2 regions of the Massilia sp. LXY-5 genome follow, and region 1 is predicted to be linked to the other one. Evidence: predicted binding sites of a transcription regulator. Region 1 holds the regulator's gene; the other holds the start of a gene.
The links. The regulator NrdR, encoded in region 1, represses ribonucleotide reductase genes. The targets are predictions, from matches to a motif close to CACNANATNTNGTG.
Positions count from the first base shown of each region.

Region 2: ACI48I_RS01620 (ribonucleoside-diphosphate reductase subunit alpha) is a predicted target of NrdR. The motif match lies at 4,939-4,952, and genes of this name have one in related genera.

Region 1 covers NZ_JBNNEH010000003.1:918,085-927,717, reverse strand. The annotation lists gene ACI48I_RS13095 (PilW family protein) at 1-919, opposite strand, end outside; gene ACI48I_RS13100 (pilus assembly protein) at 1-2, opposite strand, end outside; gene pilV (type IV pilus modification protein PilV) at 916-1,452, opposite strand; gene nrdR (transcriptional regulator NrdR) at 1,568-2,026, opposite strand; gene glyA (serine hydroxymethyltransferase) at 2,148-3,395, opposite strand; ZMP/ZTP riboswitch at 3,506-3,604, opposite strand; gene ACI48I_RS13075 (SDR family oxidoreductase) at 3,743-4,489, shown strand; gene ACI48I_RS13070 (hypothetical protein) at 4,518-5,552, opposite strand; gene ybgC (tol-pal system-associated acyl-CoA thioesterase) at 6,030-6,434, shown strand; gene tolQ (protein TolQ) at 6,460-7,143, shown strand; gene ACI48I_RS13055 (biopolymer transporter ExbD) at 7,159-7,590, shown strand; gene tolA (cell envelope integrity protein TolA) at 7,616-8,629, shown strand; gene tolB (Tol-Pal system beta propeller repeat protein TolB) at 8,665-9,633, shown strand, end outside.
Region 2 covers NZ_JBNNEH010000001.1:351,449-361,081, reverse strand. The annotation lists partial or broken gene ACI48I_RS01630 (ribonucleotide-diphosphate reductase subunit beta) at 153-493, opposite strand; gene ACI48I_RS01625 (ribonucleotide-diphosphate reductase subunit beta) at 588-1,694, opposite strand; gene ACI48I_RS01620 (ribonucleoside-diphosphate reductase subunit alpha) at 1,781-4,696, opposite strand; gene ACI48I_RS01615 (sigma-54-dependent transcriptional regulator) at 5,226-6,665, opposite strand; gene ACI48I_RS01610 (sensor histidine kinase) at 6,677-8,401, opposite strand; gene ACI48I_RS01605 (PP0621 family protein) at 8,405-8,659, opposite strand; gene ACI48I_RS01600 (cytochrome C assembly family protein) at 8,656-9,465, opposite strand; gene ACI48I_RS01595 (ABC transporter ATP-binding protein) at 9,531-9,633, opposite strand, start outside.

The sequences.
Region 1 (9,633 bases):
ATGGCTGGGCTACCGCAATCGCGAATACGGCCGTGAACAGCCTGCGCGCCCGTGCCGGACCTTGGCCGCGCAGCTCGGCCTGCGCCAGCTGCACGCCCTGGTCGCTCGCCCCGTGCGCGGCACTGTAGGCCAGACCGAACAATGCATAGCCGTCCGGCTGCGGCGCCGCCGACGGGTGCTCGCCATGCAGCAGCAAGGCCACCTGCACGCTGGCGACACGCTTCCACCAGGTCTTTTCCTTGCGCTCGGCGGGCAGCAGCGCGGCATCGAGCGCGGCGATCGCGCCGGCGCTCACATAGCGGTTCGGGATGCCGTCCGGCGGCGTATCGCTGTCGAGCCCATACAGCACCTGGAAGCCGTCGACGCCGGCGACGACCGCGTCCGCGCTCCAGTTGGCCGCACCCCGGTATTTGCAGCGCAGCTCGGCCAGGCCGTCGGCGTTGCGGGCGACATAGAAGATGCTCCAGCCCTCCTTCGCGCCATGCACGGGAAAGCCCGCGCAATCGATCACGCTGCCGTCGCCGTCGGGCGCAGGGCCGGCGCCCGGGTAGCGCACCGCCAGCACGTCGCTGCCGTTGACCGCATTCGCCAGCGGACCGTCGATGGCGGCACTCGTTTTGACCAGCGAACGGCTGTCGAGGCCCGCCAGCGGCGCTGGCGCGTCCTTGTCCAGTCCCGCGCTGCCATGGCTCTCCCAATCGACAAAGGCGCCCTGGCGCACCGCGCGCCCGATCAGGGCCAGCGCATAGCGGCCCCCATCGTCGACGCCGGCCGCGTCTTCATGGGCGACATAGGCCTTGTTCGCGCCCGTCATCAGGACGGCGCCGGCCAGCAGCACGCCGAGACCGAGCGCCAGCGCGACCAGCAGTTCGGCCAGGGTCATGCCGGCCTGGCGCGGCGTGGGGCGGCGCATACTCATCCCGCAACCACCATCGTCACGAAGGGCGCCGCCGCGGAGCTGCCGGGCGCGCGCCAGCCCAGCTTGACGACCACCGGCGCATTCGCGCCGCCGGTGCAGCTCCACTCAACAGCCTGCAGCGCCGCATTCCAGCCGCCGCCGTCGCGGCAGATGGCAATTCGCCCGCCGGGAAAGGCGCCCTGCACGATGCGTGCCGTGTCGTAGAGGTCGAAGGCGGCCAGTTGGGCGGGATCGCAATCGGCGCCGCCGAAGCACTGGACGGGCGGCGCGGCCGGATCGCCGCCGGCCGCGTCGTAGTCGAACTGGAGATAGGGATTGGATGCATCCGGCAGCGCCATCTGCGCCGTGTTGACGCGCATGCGCGCGCCGAGCGAGGCGGCCAGTTGCACGGCTTCCGACTCGAGCGCGGCCTGCTGGCGCAGGCGCGCCGCCGCTACCTGCGTGCTCGCGGCGCCAGCCACGCCGAGCGCCAGCACGCACATGGCGACCAGGACTTCGACGAGCGTGAAGCCTTCGATGCGGCAGCCTTGCAAGGATCACCTCCACAGTTCAGGCGCGTGAATTCGCGCGAGCTGAGAAGTTATCAGCGAGGCGGAGCCCGCCCCTGCGCTCGCTCAAGCGTGCGCAAGCCGTCCAACGGTGTTTGATTTATTTGCGGGAGTGCCCGACTTCAGCCAGGGCCTGCTGGAACTCTGCCAGGTCCTTGAAGTCTTTATAGACGGAGGCGAAGCGGATGTAGGCGATTTCGTCGAGGCGCTTGAGCTCCTGCATCACGAGTTCGCCGACATAGCCGGTATCGACTTCGCGCCGGCCGCTGGTGAGCAGCTTTTCCTCGATCGAGGCGACGGCGGCGTCGATGGCCGCGGCCGGGACCGGGCGCTTGCGCAGCGCCAGCATCAGGCTGCCGCGCAGCTTGCTGCTGGCGAATTCGGTGCGGCTGCCGTTTTTCTTGACGATGATCGGCATCGACAGTTCGATGCGTTCGTAGGTGGTGAAGCGCTTGTCGCATTGCACGCAGCGGCGCCGGCGGCGGATGGCGTCGCCCTCCTCGGATACGCGCGTATCGAGGACCTGGGTGTCTTCATGCTGGCAGAACGGACATTTCATGGGCGCCGGTGGTACTTGGATGATGCTTGGGTAATGCTTGGGTAATGCAAAGGAACGGCACCCGTCAAACGGATTGCCGTTCCTGAACTCTACTACGTTTGCAACTGCATGGTGATTCTGCTTACTTGGCGTACACCGGGTACTTGTCGGTCAGCACTTTCACTTCCGCCTTGACGCGCTCGATGGTCGCGGCGTCGTGCGGATTGTCCAGCACGTCGGCGATCAGGTGGCCGACTTTCGTCGCGTCTTCTTCCTTGAAGCCGCGCGTCGTGAAGGCCGGGCTGCCGAGGCGGATGCCCGAGGTCACGAACGGCTTCTGCGGGTCGTTCGGGATGCCGTTCTTGTTGCAGGTCATGTGGGCCTGGCCGAGGATGGCTTCCGCTTCCTTGCCGGTGAGGCCTTTCGAACGCAGGTCGACCAGCATCACGTGCGATTCGGTACGGCCCGAGACGATGCGCAGGCCGCGCGCGATCAGTGCGTCGGCAAGCGCCTTGGCGTTCTTCACGACTTGCTGCTGGTAAGCCTTGAATTCGGGCTGCAGCGCTTCCTGGAAGGCGACGGCCTTGCCTGCGATCACGTGCATCAGCGGGCCGCCCTGGATGCCGGGGAAGATCGCGGAATTGATCTGCTTTTCGAACTCGGCCTTCATCAGGATGATGCCGCCGCGCGGGCCGCGCAGCGATTTGTGGGTGGTCGAGGTGACGAAGTCGGCGAACGGCACCGGGTTCGGGTATTCGCCGGCGGCGATCAGGCCGGCGTAGTGGGCCATGTCGACCATGAACCAGGCACCGACTTCCTTGGCGATTTTGGCGAAGCGCTCGAAGTCGATGCGCAGCGCAAACGCCGAAGCGCCGGCGATGATCAGCTTCGGCTTGTGCTCGCGCGCCAGGCGTTCCATTTGCTCGTAGTCGATGTCTTCCTGCTCGGTCAGACCGTAGGAAATGACGTTGAACCATTTACCGGACATGTTCAGCGCCATGCCGTGGGTCAGGTGGCCGCCTTCGGCCAGCGACATGCCCATGATCGTGTCGCCCGGTTTGAGCATGGCGAAGAACACGCCCTGGTTGGCCTGCGAGCCCGAGTTCGGCTGGACGTTGGCCGCTTCCGCGCCGAACAGTTGCTTGACACGGTCGATCGCCAGCTGCTCGGCGACGTCGACGTATTCGCAGCCGCCGTAGTAGCGCTTGCCCGGATAGCCTTCGGCATACTTGTTCGTGAGCTGGGAACCCTGCGCTTCCATGACGGCCGGCGAGGTGTAGTTCTCGGACGCGATCAGCTCGATGTGATCCTGCTGACGGGTGTTTTCCTTCTGGATGGCAGCCCACAGTTCCGGGTCAACCTTGGCCAGCGTGTGATCTTTTGCAAACATGAACAAAACTCCAATCGATAAGAGAACCGGACAACGGCTGTGTCGGATCGGCGCGCGGCCCAGGAAACAAACAGCTGCAGCCAGCCGCGCTGCAATGCACGCGAACCATTGTCGGCTGCCCAGGCGAACGGCGGATGAAATCTCACGTTCCCCGGTGGGTGCCCACCTTTCCCGCATCGCTGCGGTTTTCGCCAGTTACGTGAGACATAAATGGACTGGGGATTGTATGTGAAGTGCCCGCTGAGGGCAAGAAAAGCCCTGCCAGGCTGGCAACTACCTCGACCGATCTGGAAAGATAGTCTTTTCAGCTACAATCTCGAAGCACCAGCCACCAGAGGACACTTACCATGATCGTTTTCATCACCGGCGCTTCCGCCGGATTCGGCGCCGAAATGGCGCGCACCTTCGTTCGCAACGGCCACCAGGTCGTGATGGCGGCGCGCCGCATGGAACGCCTCGATGCGCTCGCGGCCGAGCTGGGCGAATCGGCGCTGCCGGTCGAGATGGACGTGACCAGCAAGAAATCGATCGACGAAGCGCTGGCCATGCTGCCGCAATCCTGGCGCCAGATCGACGTCCTGATCAACAATGCCGGCCTCGCGCTGGGCACGGCGCCAGCGCACGAAGCCCCGCTGGACGACTGGGACACCATGATCGCCACCAATTGCCAGGGCCTGGTGACGATGACGCGCGCCCTGCTGCCGGCCATGGTCGAGCGCGGCAGCGGCCTGGTGATCAACCTGGGCTCGGTGGCCGGCCACTATCCCTACCCTGGTGGCAATGTGTACGGCGCCACGAAAGCCTTTGTCGAACAGTTTACGCTGAACCTGCGCGCCGACCTGGTCGGCACCGGCGTGCGCGCGACCAACCTGGCGCCGGGCCTGTGCGGCGGGACCGAATTCTCGAACGTGCGCTTCAAGGGCAATGACGAGGCCGCAGCGAAAGTGTATGAAGGCACGACGCCGCTGACCGCCAAGGACATTGCCGAGACGGCGTACTGGATCGCGACCCTGCCGCCGCATATCAACGTCAACAGCATCGAGATGATGCCGACCTGCCAGGGCTTCTCGCCGTTCAACATCAAGCGCGCCTGATTCGTCGCACCGGATGGCCGCAACCCGGTCAGCCGGGATGCTGCTCGACCAGGTTCCTGGAGCCGAGGGCTTCGAATGCGCGCTGCAGGAACAAGCGTGTCAACAAATACCCGCCCAGCAATCCGATCACGCCAAAATAGGTCAGGGTCGCCAGGGCAAGCGAACGGCTGCCGGGACCACCGAAGGAAGCGGCCATCTCGTTGCCGACGCCGAGCATCGCCTGGCCAACCCGGTCGCTGTTAACCAGCGATACGCCGACGATAATCTTGGTCAACCAGTCGGAAATTTGCTCCAGGTTCGTGTTGACCGCGGTTGAAGGCGCCTGGGTATGCACCGGTTCCGGACGCGCGCCGCCTGCCGGGTTGACGGATGGCAGCGCTCTCTGGTCTTTCCCGGCAATTGCCTCGGCGTTTTGCAGTGCGTTCGTCTTGTCCAGCAAAACAGCCTCGGCATTGCGTTTGTTTTCGCGAAGTCCGGCAAGCGCCTTGCTCGAGGCCAGGACCTGCGGGTCTCCGTCCGCTCCTGCTCCAGCTGCGGTGCGCAGGCGCGCCAGGGCGGCCTCGGCATCGGTCACCTGTTTTCCGATTCCGTCCACTTCCCGCGCCGCCGCCTCCTTTTCGCTCACAGCAAGAGCGACTGTCCCTCTGGCCGATGGACTCTCGTTCCAACGGGTTGAGGCCGCAACCGTCGTGCGCGCCGTGTCGGACGAGAGGGAACGCGGAATGCCGAAAATGAAGCCCAGGAAGGCGCCGACGGCGCAACAGGCAAAGGCCCACAGCAATCCGGCCCAGCGCGCCGCGTTCCTGGTTTTTCCCTCTGTAACAAGCCGTGCACGGACCGATTCGGCCTGCGCCGCCATTGCCTTCGGATCCGGCACCCTTCCCGCAGTGCCGGCCGTTCCGCCGGCCGGCGTTGCCGCCGGGGCCGGCTTTGATTCCGCCGCGGACTTCGTCGCGGGCGCCGCCACACCTGCGCCCGCCGGCGTCCCGGCAACGGTGGCCGGCACGACGACTTCGATCGAGAAAACGAGGAACAGACCTCCGAGGAACAGGGCGCCGAGCATGCAACCATGACATACCAGACACTTTCTTCCACACTGCCCGGCAGCATTTGTCGAACTTTCATGGTGCCTCCGCCAGTCGAGACTACCTGTACATAGTGGCGCTGCGCGCGGCCCGACGTCAATTCCGGACGCCACCGCCATCGTCGTTCTCAGGCAGAGCGCGAATGAACTCGCGAGAGTGTCGCCTTATGCAAACACTGTTTTGCCGATCAATTTCCCGTGGTTAGGTGCTGCCCCGCCGCCCTGCGCCAGTACAGCTCCACCCACACACGCTTATCCGCATGTGCGCTCCGGATACGATAATTGTGAGAAAGTGTTACAGTTATTGTCCTGACAGCGTTGTCTCTCGTCTACTACGCCGCGCTCCACGGATTTCCGATCGAACGCACCGCCGCGCTGTCCCCGGCGGTGTGTCTGCTAGCGCACATTTGTGACGATAGCGTAAAATGTTTCTTTTTATCACTTATGGCAGAGATGATGCCGGCGCTTTTCACCTGGACGGTACGGGTTTATTACGAAGATACGGACGCGGGCGGTATCGTGTTCTATGCGAATTACCTGAAATTTTTCGAACGTGCGCGCACCGAATGGCTGCGCGCCGCCGGCGTCGACCAGCAAGCCCTCATCGAGCGTGACGGCGTCGGCTTCGTCGTCAAGCATGCCAGCATCGATTACCACGCGCCTGCCCGCCTCGACGACGAATTGACCCTGACGCTCACCATTGAAAAGCTCGGCCGCGCCTCGGTCCAGTTCGTCCAGCAGGCCTGGAAAGGCGACTCCTTGCTGGTCGAAGCGCAGGTCAAGGTCGGCTGCGTCGACCTCGCCACCGTACGGCCGCGCTCGCTACCTGGCGACGTGGCTGATAAAATGCGTGCCGCTTGACCCATTCAACAATATTGCATATCAGATGACACCAACCCACGACCTTTCCTTCCTTGCCCTCATCAGCAATGCGCACGCGATCGTGCAGCTCATCATGCTGCTCCTGCTGGTGCTGTCCGTGGTCAGCTGGTCGTACATCTTCCGCAAACTGTTTGCCATCCGCGCCGCCCGCCGCCAGACCGAGCAGTTCGAGCGCAGCTTCTGGGCTGGCGGCAACCTGCATACCCTGCACCAGTCCGCTTCCGCACAACGCGACCAGAGCGGCCCGCTGGCCCGTATCTTCGAAGCCGGCATGGGCGAATTCATCAAGGGCAAACAAGCCTCGCGCGACGCCCTCGACATGGGCGCCGTGCTCGACGGCTCGCGCCGCGCCATGCGCGCCGCCTTCCAGCGTGAACTCGACGGTCTCGACCTGCACCTGAACTTCCTGGCCTCGGTCGGTTCCGTGTCCCCGTACATCGGCCTGCTCGGCACCGTATGGGGCATCATGAATGCCTTCCGCGGCCTGGCCAGCGTCCAGCAGGCGACGCTCGCCGTGGTCGCGCCCGGCATCGCCGAGGCGCTGATCGCCACCGCGATCGGCCTGTTCGCCGCGATCCCGGCCGTCGTCGCCTACAACCGCTTCACGCACGACATCGACCGCCTCGCGACCCGCTTCGAGAGCTTCGTCGAGGAATTCTCGAACATCCTGCAGCGCCAGTCGCGCTGATCCGGGGAGTCGACCATGGCCTTTTCCAGCAGCATGCGCGGCGGACGCCGCAGCAAACTGAAATCCGAAATCAACGTCGTGCCGTATATCGACGTGATGCTGGTGCTGCTCATCATTTTCATGGCGGTGCCGGCCAACCAGACCCCGAACGTGGTCAACCTGCCGAACGCCGAGAAATCGGCGCTGCCGCCGGACACCTATATCCACATCACGGTGAAACCCGACGCCACGCTGTCGATCGGCGTCAGCGGCAAGGAAACGGTCGCCGCCGAATCGCTGCCGGACCGCGCCGCCCTGGTCGCCCGCCTGCGCACACTGCACGAGAGCAATCCGGATTATCCAGTGATGATTTCCGGCGACCGCGACAGCAAATACGCCGATGTGATCGAACTGATTTCGGAATCGAAGAAGCTCGGGATTAACCGCGTCGGTCTCGCAACGAAGTAGGTAATAAAAACAAGCAATGTCTGCAATGAAGCCAGCCACCCACGGCAGTCCGTACACAGTACCGCCAGAACCGAACCGCGTGCCAGCCATCGTGCTGGCGGTGGCGGCGCACGCCCTGCTGCTGGCCTTCCTGTGGATCGGCATCAGCTGGCAGAACACCGAACCGCCCGCGGTCGAGGCCGAGGTGTGGGACATGAAGGTGCAATCGGCCGCCGCGCCCGCACTGCCGCCGCCTCCCGAACCGGAAGTGCGCGAACCCGAGCCGCAGCCGGAACCGACGCCCACCCCGCCACCGCCGGCGCCGAAAGTCGTGGAGCCTGAACTGGTAAAACCGGCGGCGCCGGACATCAATCTCGAACGCGAGAAGAAGCTGGCCGAGCAGAAGAAGCAGCGCGAGCGCGAGCTGCTGGAGAAGAAAGAACGCGAGCGCGAACTGGCCGAGAAGAAGGAACGTGAGGAACTGAAGGCCAAGGAACTGGCCGACAAGAAAGCGGCCGAGAAAAAGCTGCTCGATAAAAAGCTCGCCGAGAAAAAAGAACTCGAGAAGAAAGAGCTCGAAAAGAAGGAAGCCGAGAAGAAGCTGGCTGCCGAGAAGGCGGACGCCGACAAGAAGAAAGTCGCCGCCGAGAAAGCCGCCAAGGCGAAAGCCGAGGCCGCCGAGCAGGCCAAGCTCGACAAGCTGCGCGATGCCGAACTCAAGCGCATTACCGGGGCCGCCGGCAGCGGCGGCGAGGCGCAGAAATCGAGTGCGCCGAAGATCGACGCCGGCTACATCGGCAAGCTGACCGCCCTCATCAAGAGCAATACGACCTTTGCCGGCAGTACCGATGTGCCCGGCAATCCGAAAGCCGTGTTCAAGGTCGAGCTGCTGCCGACCGGCGAAATCCTGTCGGTGCGTCTGAGCAAGAGCAGCGGCGTGCCGCAGTTCGACGATGCGGTGGAGCGCGGCATTAACAAATCGTCACCACTTCCTAAAAAGAAAGATGGTACGGTGGAACGCACAATCGTGGTCAATTTCTCCATGAAAGACCTGGACTGATCGCATCTGAACAATCTTTGCCGAGAAAAGAACGCATGAAAAAACTTCATTATTTGTTATTTTCCGCCACCCTCCTGATCGGGTCGGCAGCCAATGCACAGCTGCAAGTGGAAATCGCCGGCGTCGGCAGCAACCAGATCCCGGTGGCGGTCGCCGCCTTTGCCGACGAATCGATGGCGCCGGAACAGATCTCGGCCATCGTCCGTGCCGACCTCGAGCGCAGCGGCGTCTTCAAGGTCATCAACGCCGGCCAGGCCATCAGCGACAGCGCCAGCATCGACGCCAGCAGCTGGAAGGCGCGCGGCGCCGATGCACTGGTCGTGGGCAGCGTCCAGAAGCAGCCGGACGGCCGCTTCGCCGTGCGCTATAAACTCTACGACACGGTCAAGGGCGGCCAGCTCTCGCAGCTGGGCAATGAAGTGCAGCCGCGCTTCACCCGCCTGCAGGCGCACCGCATCGCCGACGACGTCTACGAAAAGCTGACCGGCACCCGCGGCATCTTCTCGACCCGCATCGCCTACGTGAAGGAAAACCGTGCCGGCCGCGACTTCGTGCTGGCCGTGGCCGACGCCGACGGCGAGAACGAAATCATCGCCGCCCATGGCCGCGAACCGATCATCTCGCCGTCCTGGTCGCCCGACGGCGGCAAGGTCGCCTACGTGTCCTTCGAGGACCGCAAGCCGGTCATCTACATGCAGGACCTGGTCACCGGCAAGCGCCGCGTGATCGCCAACGAAAAGGGCAGCAATTCGGCGCCGACCTGGTCGCCGGACGGCAGCAAGCTGGCGATCGCCCTGTCGAAGTCGGGCAACTATCAGGTGTACATCGTCAACGCCGACGGTTCTGGCCTGCGCCGCCTGTCGAACAGCAGCGGCATCGACACCGAACCGCATTTCTCGGCCGACGGCCAGAGCATCTATTTCACGAGCGACCGCAGCGGCGGCCCGCAGATCTACAAGATGAGCGTCGCGGGCGGCAACGCCACCCGCGTCACCTTCAACGGT
Region 2 (9,633 bases), on a different contig from region 1:
AGGACGCGCGCCAAGTCGAGACGATTTATCTGCTTTGACCGTCACGGACGCCAGACATTCGGCATCGTGACGCGCCCCGACGGCGCACGCGCATAAAAAAAGCCCGGTGATTTTTCACCGGGCTTCTCGACATCTATATAGAGCAGCTGGAATCAATCCCAGTTCAGCGCCCCACCCGTCTGGTACTCCGTCACGCGCGTCTCGAAGAAGCTACGTTCCTTCTTCAGGTCGATCATCTCGCTCATCCATGGGAATGGATTCTCTTCGGCCGGGAACAGCGGATCGAGCCCGATCTGCACGGCGCGGCGATTCGCGATGAAGCGCAGGTAGCCCTTGAACATGGTCGCGTTCAGGCCCAGCAGGCCGCGCGGCTTGGTGTCTTCGGCGTAGCGGTATGGAAGTTGACGGCTTCCAGGAACAGGGTCTTGATCTTGTCCCGGAAGGCCGGGGGCCACAGCAGCGGGTTATCCATCTTGATCGTGTTGATCAAGTCGCTACGTGGAGTCAGGTTCGGTCTAGGTTAGCGCATAAAAAAAGCCCGATGATTTTTCACCGGGCTTCTCGACATCTATATAGAGCAGCTGGAATCAATCCCAGTTCAGCGCCCCACCCGTCTGGTACTCCGTCACGCGGGTCTCGAAGAAGTTACGTTCCTTCTTCAGGTCGATCATCTCGCTCATCCATGGGAATGGATTCTCTTCGGCCGGGAACAGCGGATCGAGCCCGATCTGCACGGCGCGGCGGTTGGCGATGAAGCGCAGGTAGCCCTTGAACATGGTCGCGTTCAGGCCCAGCACGCCGCGCGGCATGGTGTCTTCGGCGTAGCGGTATTCGAGTTCTACCGCTTCCAGGAACAGGGCCTTGATCTCGTCGCGGAAGGCCGGGGTCCACAGCAGCGGGTTTTCCATCTTGATCGTGTTGATCAGGTCGATGCCGAAGTTCACGTGCATCGACTCGTCGCGCAGGATGTACTGGTACTGCTCGGCGGCGCCGGTCATCTTGTTTTGACGGCCCAGCGCCAGGATCTGGGTGAAGCCGACGTAGAAGAACAGGCCTTCCATCATGCAGGCGAAGACGATGATCGACTTCAGCAGCGTCTGGTCCGCTTCCAGCGTGCCGGTCTTGAAATCAGGGTCGGTCAGCACGTTGATATACGGAATCAGGAACTGGTCCTTGTCGTGGATCGACGCGATCTCGTTGTAGGCGTTGAAGATCTCTTTTTCATCCAGTCCCAGCGACTCGACGATGTACTGGTAGGCGTGGGTGTGGATCGCCTCCTCAAACGCCTGGCGCAGCAGGTACTGGCGGCATTCCGGGGCCGTGATGTGGCGGTAGGTACCCAGCACGATGTTGTTCGCGGCCAGCGAGTCGGCCGTCACGAAGAAGCCGAGGTTGCGCTTGACCAGGCGGCGCTCGTCTTCCGACAGGCCGTTCGGGCTCTTCCAGAGCTCGATGTCGCGCTGCATGTTCACTTCCTGCGGCATCCAGTGGTTCGCGCAGCCGGCCAGGTACTTGTCCCAGGCCCACTTGTATTTGAAGGGTACCAGTTGGTTGACGTCGGTCTTGCCGTTGATGATGCGCTTGTCGTCGGCGTTCACGCGGGTGGCGACCAGGGCGGCGTCGACGGTTTCCGGCAGGCCAGCAGCTTGCGGTGCGCGCGCGGCGCTCGTTGGTTCATCGTCCCATGACAGCATGATTTGTTCCTCTTGAATTCTGTGACAACTGCGCCCGGCACTCGGCCGGGCGTGGATTAATTAGTTAAAGACCGCTTATTGGCAACTTATTGGCACGCCTCGCACTCGTCGAAACCGGCATCGCCCGGACGCAGGTAGCAAGCCGCGCCGTCTGCTTCAACGGGGGCAGGTGCTGCCGCCGGAGCCGCTGCCGGCGCCGCATGACCGGCCGCCAGGCCGCCCGAGACCGGCACCGCGTTCAGCGCGCCGGTGCGGGTGGTCGACTTCTCCATGTGCGTCGCCGCGATGGTGCGCAGGTAGTAGGTCGTCTTCAGGCCGCGCAGCCAGGCCAGTTTATAGGTCTCGTCCAGCTTCTTGCCCGAGGCGCCGGCCATGTAGATGTTCAGCGACTGGGCCTGGTCGATCCACTTCTGGCGGCGCGATGCCTGCTCGACCAGCCACTTCGGCTCGACTTCGAAGGCCGTGGCGTAGATGTCGCGCAGGTCTTGCGGCACGCGGTCGATCTTGCTGAGCGAACCGTCGAAATACTTCAGGTCGGCGATCATGACTTCGTCCCACAGGTCGCGTGCCTTCAGGTCGCGCACCAGGTAGCCGTTGATCTCGGTGAATTCGCCGGACAGGTTCGACTTCACATACAGGTTCTGGAAGGTCGGCTCGATGCAGGCCGAGACGCCGATGATGTTCGAGATCGTCGCGGTCGGGGCAATCGCCACGCAGTTCGAGTTACGCATGCCGAACTGCTTGATACGCTCGCGCACCACGGTCCAGTCCATCGATTCGCTCGTGTCCTGCTCGAGGTAGCCGCCGCGCTCTTCCGCCAGCAGCTTGATCGAGTCCTGCGGCAGGATGCCGCGGTCCCACAGCGAACCGGCGTAGGATTCGTAACGGCCGCGCTCTTCGGCCAGCTCGGTCGAGGCCATGTAGGCGTAGTAGCAGACGGCTTCCATCGACTTGTCGGCGAACTCGACGGCCTTGTCCGAGGCGAACGGCACACGCATCATGTGCAGGCAGTCCTGGTGGCCCATGATGCCCATGCCGACCGGGCGGTGGCGCAGGTTCGAGTTACGCGCCTTGTCGACGGCGTAGTAGTTGATGTCGATGACGTTGTCGAGCATGCGCATCGCGGTGCGGATCGTCTTCTGCAGTTTCACGTGATCCAGGCCATCGCCCTTCATGTGCTGCGGCATGTTGATCGAGCCCAGGTTGCAGACCGCGATTTCGTCGGCGCTGGTGTTCAGGGTGATCTCGGTGCACAGGTTCGACGAGTGCACGACGCCGATGTGCTGCTGCGGCGAACGGATGTTGCACGGATCCTTGAACGTGATCCATGGGTGGCCGGTTTCGAACAGCATCGACAGCATCTTGCGCCACAGGTCGAGCGCTTCGATCTTTTTGAACACCAGCATTTCGCCGCGCTCTGCCTTGGCCTCATAGGCCAGGTAGGCTTGTTCGAAGGCTTTACCGACCAGGTCGTGCAGGTCCGGCGTTTCGCTCGGGGTGAACAGGGTCCAGTAGCCCTTTTCCATCACGCGCTTCATGAACAGGTCGGGAATCCAGTTCGCCGTGTTCATGTCGTGGGTGCGGCGGCGGTCGTCGCCGGTGTTCTTGCGCAGGTCGAGGAATTCCTCGATGTCCATGTGCCAGGTTTCCAGGTAGGCGCACACCGCGCCCTTGCGCTTGCCGCCCTGGTTCACGGCCACGGCCGTATCGTTGACCACTTTCAGGAACGGGACCACGCCTTGCGACTTGCCGTTGGTGCCCTTGATGCGCGAGCCGAGCGCACGCACCGGGGTCCAGTCGTTACCGAGACCACCGGCAAACTTCGACAGCAGCGCGTTTTCCTTAATGGCGTCGTAGATACCTTCCAGGTCGTCGCCGACGGTGGTCAGGTAGCAGGACGACAGCTGCGAGCGGCGGGTGCCCGAGTTGAACAGGGTCGGCGTCGAGCTCATGAAGTCAAAGCTCGACAGCAGGTTGTAGAACTCGATGGCGCGCTCTTCGCGGTCCGCTTCGCGCAGGGCCAGGCCCATGGCGACGCGCATGTAGAAGGCCTGCGGCATCTCGATGCGGGTTTCGCGCACGTGCAGGAAGTAACGGTCGTACAGGGTCTGCAGGCCGATGTAGCCGAATTGCAGGTCGCGGTCGGCGACGATGGCTTTTGCCAGGCGCTCGAGGTCATAGTTGCCCAGTTCGGCGTCGAGCAGTTCGTTCTCGATGCCTTTCGCCACGTACTGCGGGAAATAGGTGATGTATTCGGCGGCAGCCTTGGCTTGCGGGACTTCCTTGCCGAAGACTTCCTTGCGGATCGTGTGCAGCAGGATGCGGGCCGTGACCTGGCTGTAGGCCGGATCGGTTTCCATCAGCGCGCGCGCGGCCAGGATGGCGGACTTGTGCAGCTCTTCGACCGGCACGCCGTCGTACAGGTTGCGCAGGGTCTCGGCGACGATGGCGTCGGCGTCGACGTGCTTTTCCAGGCCGGCGCAGGCGGCGTTCACCAGGGCGTGCACATAGTTGACGTCGAGCGGCACGCGCTGGCCGCCATCGACCACGTGGATCTGCGGCGCGGCCACGTGCTGGGCACCGGCGGCTTCCTTGGCGGCGCGGCGCTCTTCCATCTGCTTGGCGCGGTACAGGACATAGGCGCGCGCGACATCGTGTTCGCCCGAGCGCATCAAGGACAGTTCGACCTGGTCCTGCACATCTTCGATGTGGAAGGTGCCGCCGTTCGGCTGGCGGCGCATCAGGGCAGCGACCACGTTATTGGTCAGCTCTTCCACCAGCTCGCGGATGCGGGCCGAGACCGCGCCCTGGCCACCGGCGACCGCCAGGAAGGCCTTGGTCATCGCGACCGAGATTTTATTTGGCTCGAACGGGACGACGGCGCCGTTGCGGCGCAGGATGCGGTAGTCCGCGCGGGCGGCCAGTTCGGCGGCGCTATTGGCGCCGGCTGCCGTTCCTGGTGCCGCTTGCGGGTGGATGGAAATGTCTTGAGAAGTCTGCATGGGGCCTCCAGGAAGGGCAGTCGGGCTGCCGCCTATGTTTATCGATCACCCGCGTTACGGGCAGCCAAAAATTAACTAAAAAATACGAAGCAAAACGAACCCCGGCCAGCCTGAGTGACCAGGCTGGACAACGTTGCTGCGGATGGATTTATCTTGCTTGGAGCAAATTCGAACAACAAGACGCACACTATGCCATTGTTGCCACTGCTACACAAAAGGTCTTTGACACTTGAGCCTGCTACTACTAGATATAGTGCCGTGGTTTGACATTGGACTAATTGTAGTACTTGGCCGGCGCAAGCCGCAAGTGAATAAATTTTCAAATTCAGGTGTTTTTTATGTCCCGGACTCTTGACATCGGAGCGCTGGACTTCGAATGCGCGCTGGCCGGTAAGTGAGCACTAACCTGCTGCTTAATGCTTGTTCAGCGCGTGAAGGCAGTGCCCAAACGCAGTGCAGCGCGCACCATTTTGCACTGGCGAAAAGGCAACGCTTTTTGACAAGCCGGAGTTGTGCGATGACACAAAATTCAGTTTTCCGGCGCCTGGATATCGAGCTTCTGCATTTGATACCGCAGCTGGCGCACGCTGATGCCGAGCAGGCTGGCGGTCCTGGTGCGGTTGAACTGGGTCTGCTGGAGGGCGCGCTGGATGATGTCGCGTTCCACCTGTTCCAGGTAAGCCGGCAGGTTGCTCGGCAGCGAAGCCGGACCGAGGCCCTGCACTTCCTGCGCAAGCGGCGCGGCCGCCGGCATGGGCGGCGCCGCGGCCGGGGACGGCGGCGTGGCGACGACCGGCAATGGTTCCACCCGCGCCACGTCGGCCAGGCGCGCGGCTTTCAGGGATAAATCGCCGACCTCGATCACGCCATGATTGGCGAAGGCAAGCGCCCGTTCCAGCACGTTCTCCAGTTCGCGCACGTTGCCCGGGAAGGAGTAGGCGCGCAAGGCATCGAGCACGCCGGGCCCGAGCGAGGCCCCGCCAGGCCCGGCCAGGCGCGCCAGGATGCCGTTGGCCAGCACCGGTAAATCGTCGAGCCGCTCGCGCAGCGGCGGCAGCGCCAGCTCGATCACGTTCAGGCGATAGAACAAATCCTGGCGGAAGACGCCCGTCTCGACGCATCGGGCGAGGTCCTTGTGGGTGGCGCTGATGATGCGCACGTCGACCGGCTCCTCATTGGTGGCGCCGATCTTGCGCACGCGCCGCTCCTGGATCGCGCGCAGCAGTTTGACCTGCATCGCCAGCGGCAAATCGGCCACCTCGTCCAGCATCAGGGTGCCGCCATTGGCCGCCTGGAAGAAGCCGTCGCGCTCCTCCCCGGCCCCGGTGAACGCGCCCTTGCGGTGTCCGAAGAATTCGGACTCCATCAGGTTTTCGGGAATCGCGCCGCAGTTCACCGCCACGAACGGTTTCGCAGCGCGCGAACTCTGGGCGTGGATTTCGCGCGCGGCCAGTTCCTTGCCGGCGCCGGACTCGCCGGTGATCGCAATCGGCGCCATCGAGCGCGCCAGGCGCCCGATCTGGGCCCGCAGCGCCTGCATCGCCTGCGAATTGCCGATCAGGCGCGAGCCCGTGCCCTCGCCCGCCCCAGCCGCGGCGCTACCGTCGGACAGCTTCAGCGCCGAACGCACCATCACGCGCAGCTCATCGAGCACTACCGGTTTCGACACGTAATCAAAAGCGCCGGCTTTCAGGGCCACCACCGCGTTTTCGGCGCTGCCGAAGGCGGTGATCACGGCGATCGGCGTCTTCGAGCTAGCCGACACTTCGCGCACCAGTTCCAGTCCGAGCCCGTCGGGCAGGCGCATGTCGGTCAGCACCAGCTGGTACTGGTTGTCCTCGACCAGGCGCCGGGCTTCGCGCAGCGTGGCCGCGCAATCGACGTCCAGGCCCATTTTCAGGAGCGTGATCTCCAGCAGTTCGCGCAGGTCCGCTTCGTCGTCGACGACCAGGATGCGGGGTGATGTCATGCTTTCCTCTTTTACTCAGCGCTCGCGCCGGCCGCTTGCGGCTGGGCGAAGGTGATGACGAAACGGCCGCTGGCCTTGCGCGGGCCCAGCGCCGCCGTGTCGAACCGCGACTCGTAATCGAGTTTAGCGCCATTGTTCAGGCACAGCTCGCGCGCCAGGTACAGCCCCAGGCCGGTGCCCTTGCTGGAGGTCGTATAAAACGGTTCGAACAGGTGGGCGCGCACCTCGGGCGTGATGCCCGGACCGTCGTCCTGCACGTGCAACTCCAGCGTGCCGAAGGCGTCGAGCTCGGGCCAGATGCGGATGCTGGCCGGCTTGCGGCTGGCGTAGCGGATCGCATTGCCCAGCAAATTGACCAGCACTTCCCTCAGGTGCAGGGCGTCGAAGCGTACCTCGATCGCACCGGCGCCGCCCAGCCAGACCATCTCATCGAGCAGGCCCTGGGTTTCGCAGAACTCGTTTTTCAGCTCCAGCAGGAACGGCGCCAGCTGCACCGGTTCCGCATACGGCTGGGCCTTGCGCGAGAGCTGCAGGATGTCCTCGACCATGCGGTTCACGCGCGCCACGTTGTCGCCGATGATCTTTAACAAGCGCAGCTCGGCCTTGCCATGCAGGTCTTCGGCCAGCAGGGCCGTGGCGTGGCCGATCGCCGACAGGGGGTTGCGCACTTCGTGCGCGATGCTGGCCGTCAGGCGGCCCATCGAGGCCAGTTTCAGTTGCTGCGCCTGGTTTTCGATGGCGCTGACGTCCTGCAGGAAGATCACGCTGCGCCCCGGCAGCGCGCCGCCGGCCGCGACGCTGGCAAAGCGCAGTTTCAGGTGCGCCGGCTGGTCGCGCCGCGCCCGCAGGCCCGCCTCCCCAACCGCCATTTCCTGGTAGGGTTTCAGGATCACCCAGGCCGCATCCGGCCCCGCTTCCCCCGACACCGGCTCGACCGCGGCCAGGGCGGGGGTCGCTGCCGTTCCCATCCAGGTGGCGAAGGCCTGCGCCACCGGTTCGAGTCCCGGCAATTCGTCGAGCAGCAAGCCGGCCGCGGCGTCCATGCCGAGCATGCGGCGCGCCGCGGGATTGGCCGTGTGGATGCGTCCATCGGCCCCGACCACGAGCACGCCATCGCCCACGTCCGCGATCACGATCTCGTTGATTGCCTGCTGCACCTGCAGGTCGACGCCGCGCTGCGCCGCCAGTTCTTCCTGCCCGATCAGGCGCGCCGCCAGCCGGTTGACCAGCCAGACCACGGCGAAAAAGGCGATGCCGTACATCCCCGCCTGCATCAGCGCCGGTTCGCCTTCGCGCCTGACCATCTGCCAGGCCGCCTCGAACAGGACGAACAGGGTCGCCAGCGCAGCCGAAAACAGGGCCGGCACCAGCGGCGCCAGGATCGCCGCGCCCGCCAGCGGGAACAGGTACAGGATACCGAGGCCGCTGCGCAGGCCGCCGGCGGCAAGATACAACAGCGAGATCACGGCCAGGTCGACCGCGATCTGCGACGCCAGCTGGATCGTGAAGCGGCGCCGCCAGGACAGGCTCAATGCACCGAACACGAGGGCGGCGCCGAGGTAGAACAGGCAGATGCGCACGTATGCCGGGGAGGCCTGGACACTGCCCTCGCGCACGTCGAAGGCGAGGTACAGGATCAGCACCAGCGCGATCACGATGCGCGTGACGGTCAGCGCCCCGAGCGAGCGCCAGAAGGTCGCGCGCGATTGCGTGGACAGCACCTGCCAGCCGGTCATCAATTAGTGCGCAACAGGCGGCACGTGCGCCGGGCTGCAGTAGTCGCGGCCGTCGGCCCGTACCGCTTCCGAGACCGGGAAATGCAGGCCGCAGTGCGCGCAGCTGGTCATGTCTTCGATCGCCGCCGGCGGCGCCGCGGCGGGACGCCCCTGCGGCGGCACGTGCATCTGCTGGTTGCGCACGGCTGCGCGCAGCTTCGCGCGCACGGCGAAGAAGATCAGGACAGCCAGGGCGATCCAGAAGACGAGGCGGCTCATGCGATCCCCCGATGCAGCACGACTTCGAGCACGAAGCGGCTGCCGACATAGGCCAGCGCCAGCGTGGCGAAGCCGGCCAGCGTGAAGCGCAGCGCCGTCTTGCCGCGCCAGCCGCGCAGGTAGCGTCCGGCGAGCAAGGCTGCGAACAGCATCCACGACAGCAGCGCGAAGACATTCTTGTGGTCCCAGCGCAGCGCCCGGCCAAACAGCTGTTCCGAGAACACGACGCCCGACAGCACCGTGAGACTGAGCAGCACGAAACCGATCCAGATCAGGCGGAACAGCAGCTTTTCCATGGTCAGCAAGGCCGGCAGCTGGTCGAGCGCGCCGCCGAGCCAGCCGCCGCCGGCCGTCACCGTGCGCGCATGCAGGCGGGTTTCCTGCAAGGCCATCAGGACCGCGTGGAAGGCGGCAATCGTCAGCGTACTGTAGGCCAGCACCGCGACCGCCACATGCCAGCCGAAGGCGCTCGACTGGTTCTGCAGCGGCATGATCGCGCCCGGGAAGACCAGCGGCAGCAAAGCCGCGGCGCAGGCGCAGGGCATGACCAGGCGGCGCAGGCCGTCGAGGGCGAAATTCCGGTTCTCGATCCAGTAGGCGCCCACCGACACCCACAGCGCGGCCGAGAGCATGATGGCAAAACCGATGCGCAGGCCGCCGGGTGCGAACGCGTCGCTCCACAGGGCGGCGCCGTGCACCGCCCAGGCCAGCGCGGTGACGCCGGAGATGACGGCGCCCCGGTTTGAGGCCAGCAGGGCGCAGGCCGCGTACAGGATGGCCGCGGCGAAAAAGAGGGTGTTGTGCATAGCGCGAGTCTACACCATCAGGGCACGCGAGTGGCAGGCCCCTGCCCGGCCTGCCAGGCTGCGGCTCAGTCCACGATCGCCATGCGCCGCTCATCGATGTGATGGCGCTGCTGCTCTTCCATGACGAGCTGCCCGAGTTCGCGTTTCAGGTCGTTGAACGCGGCGGAA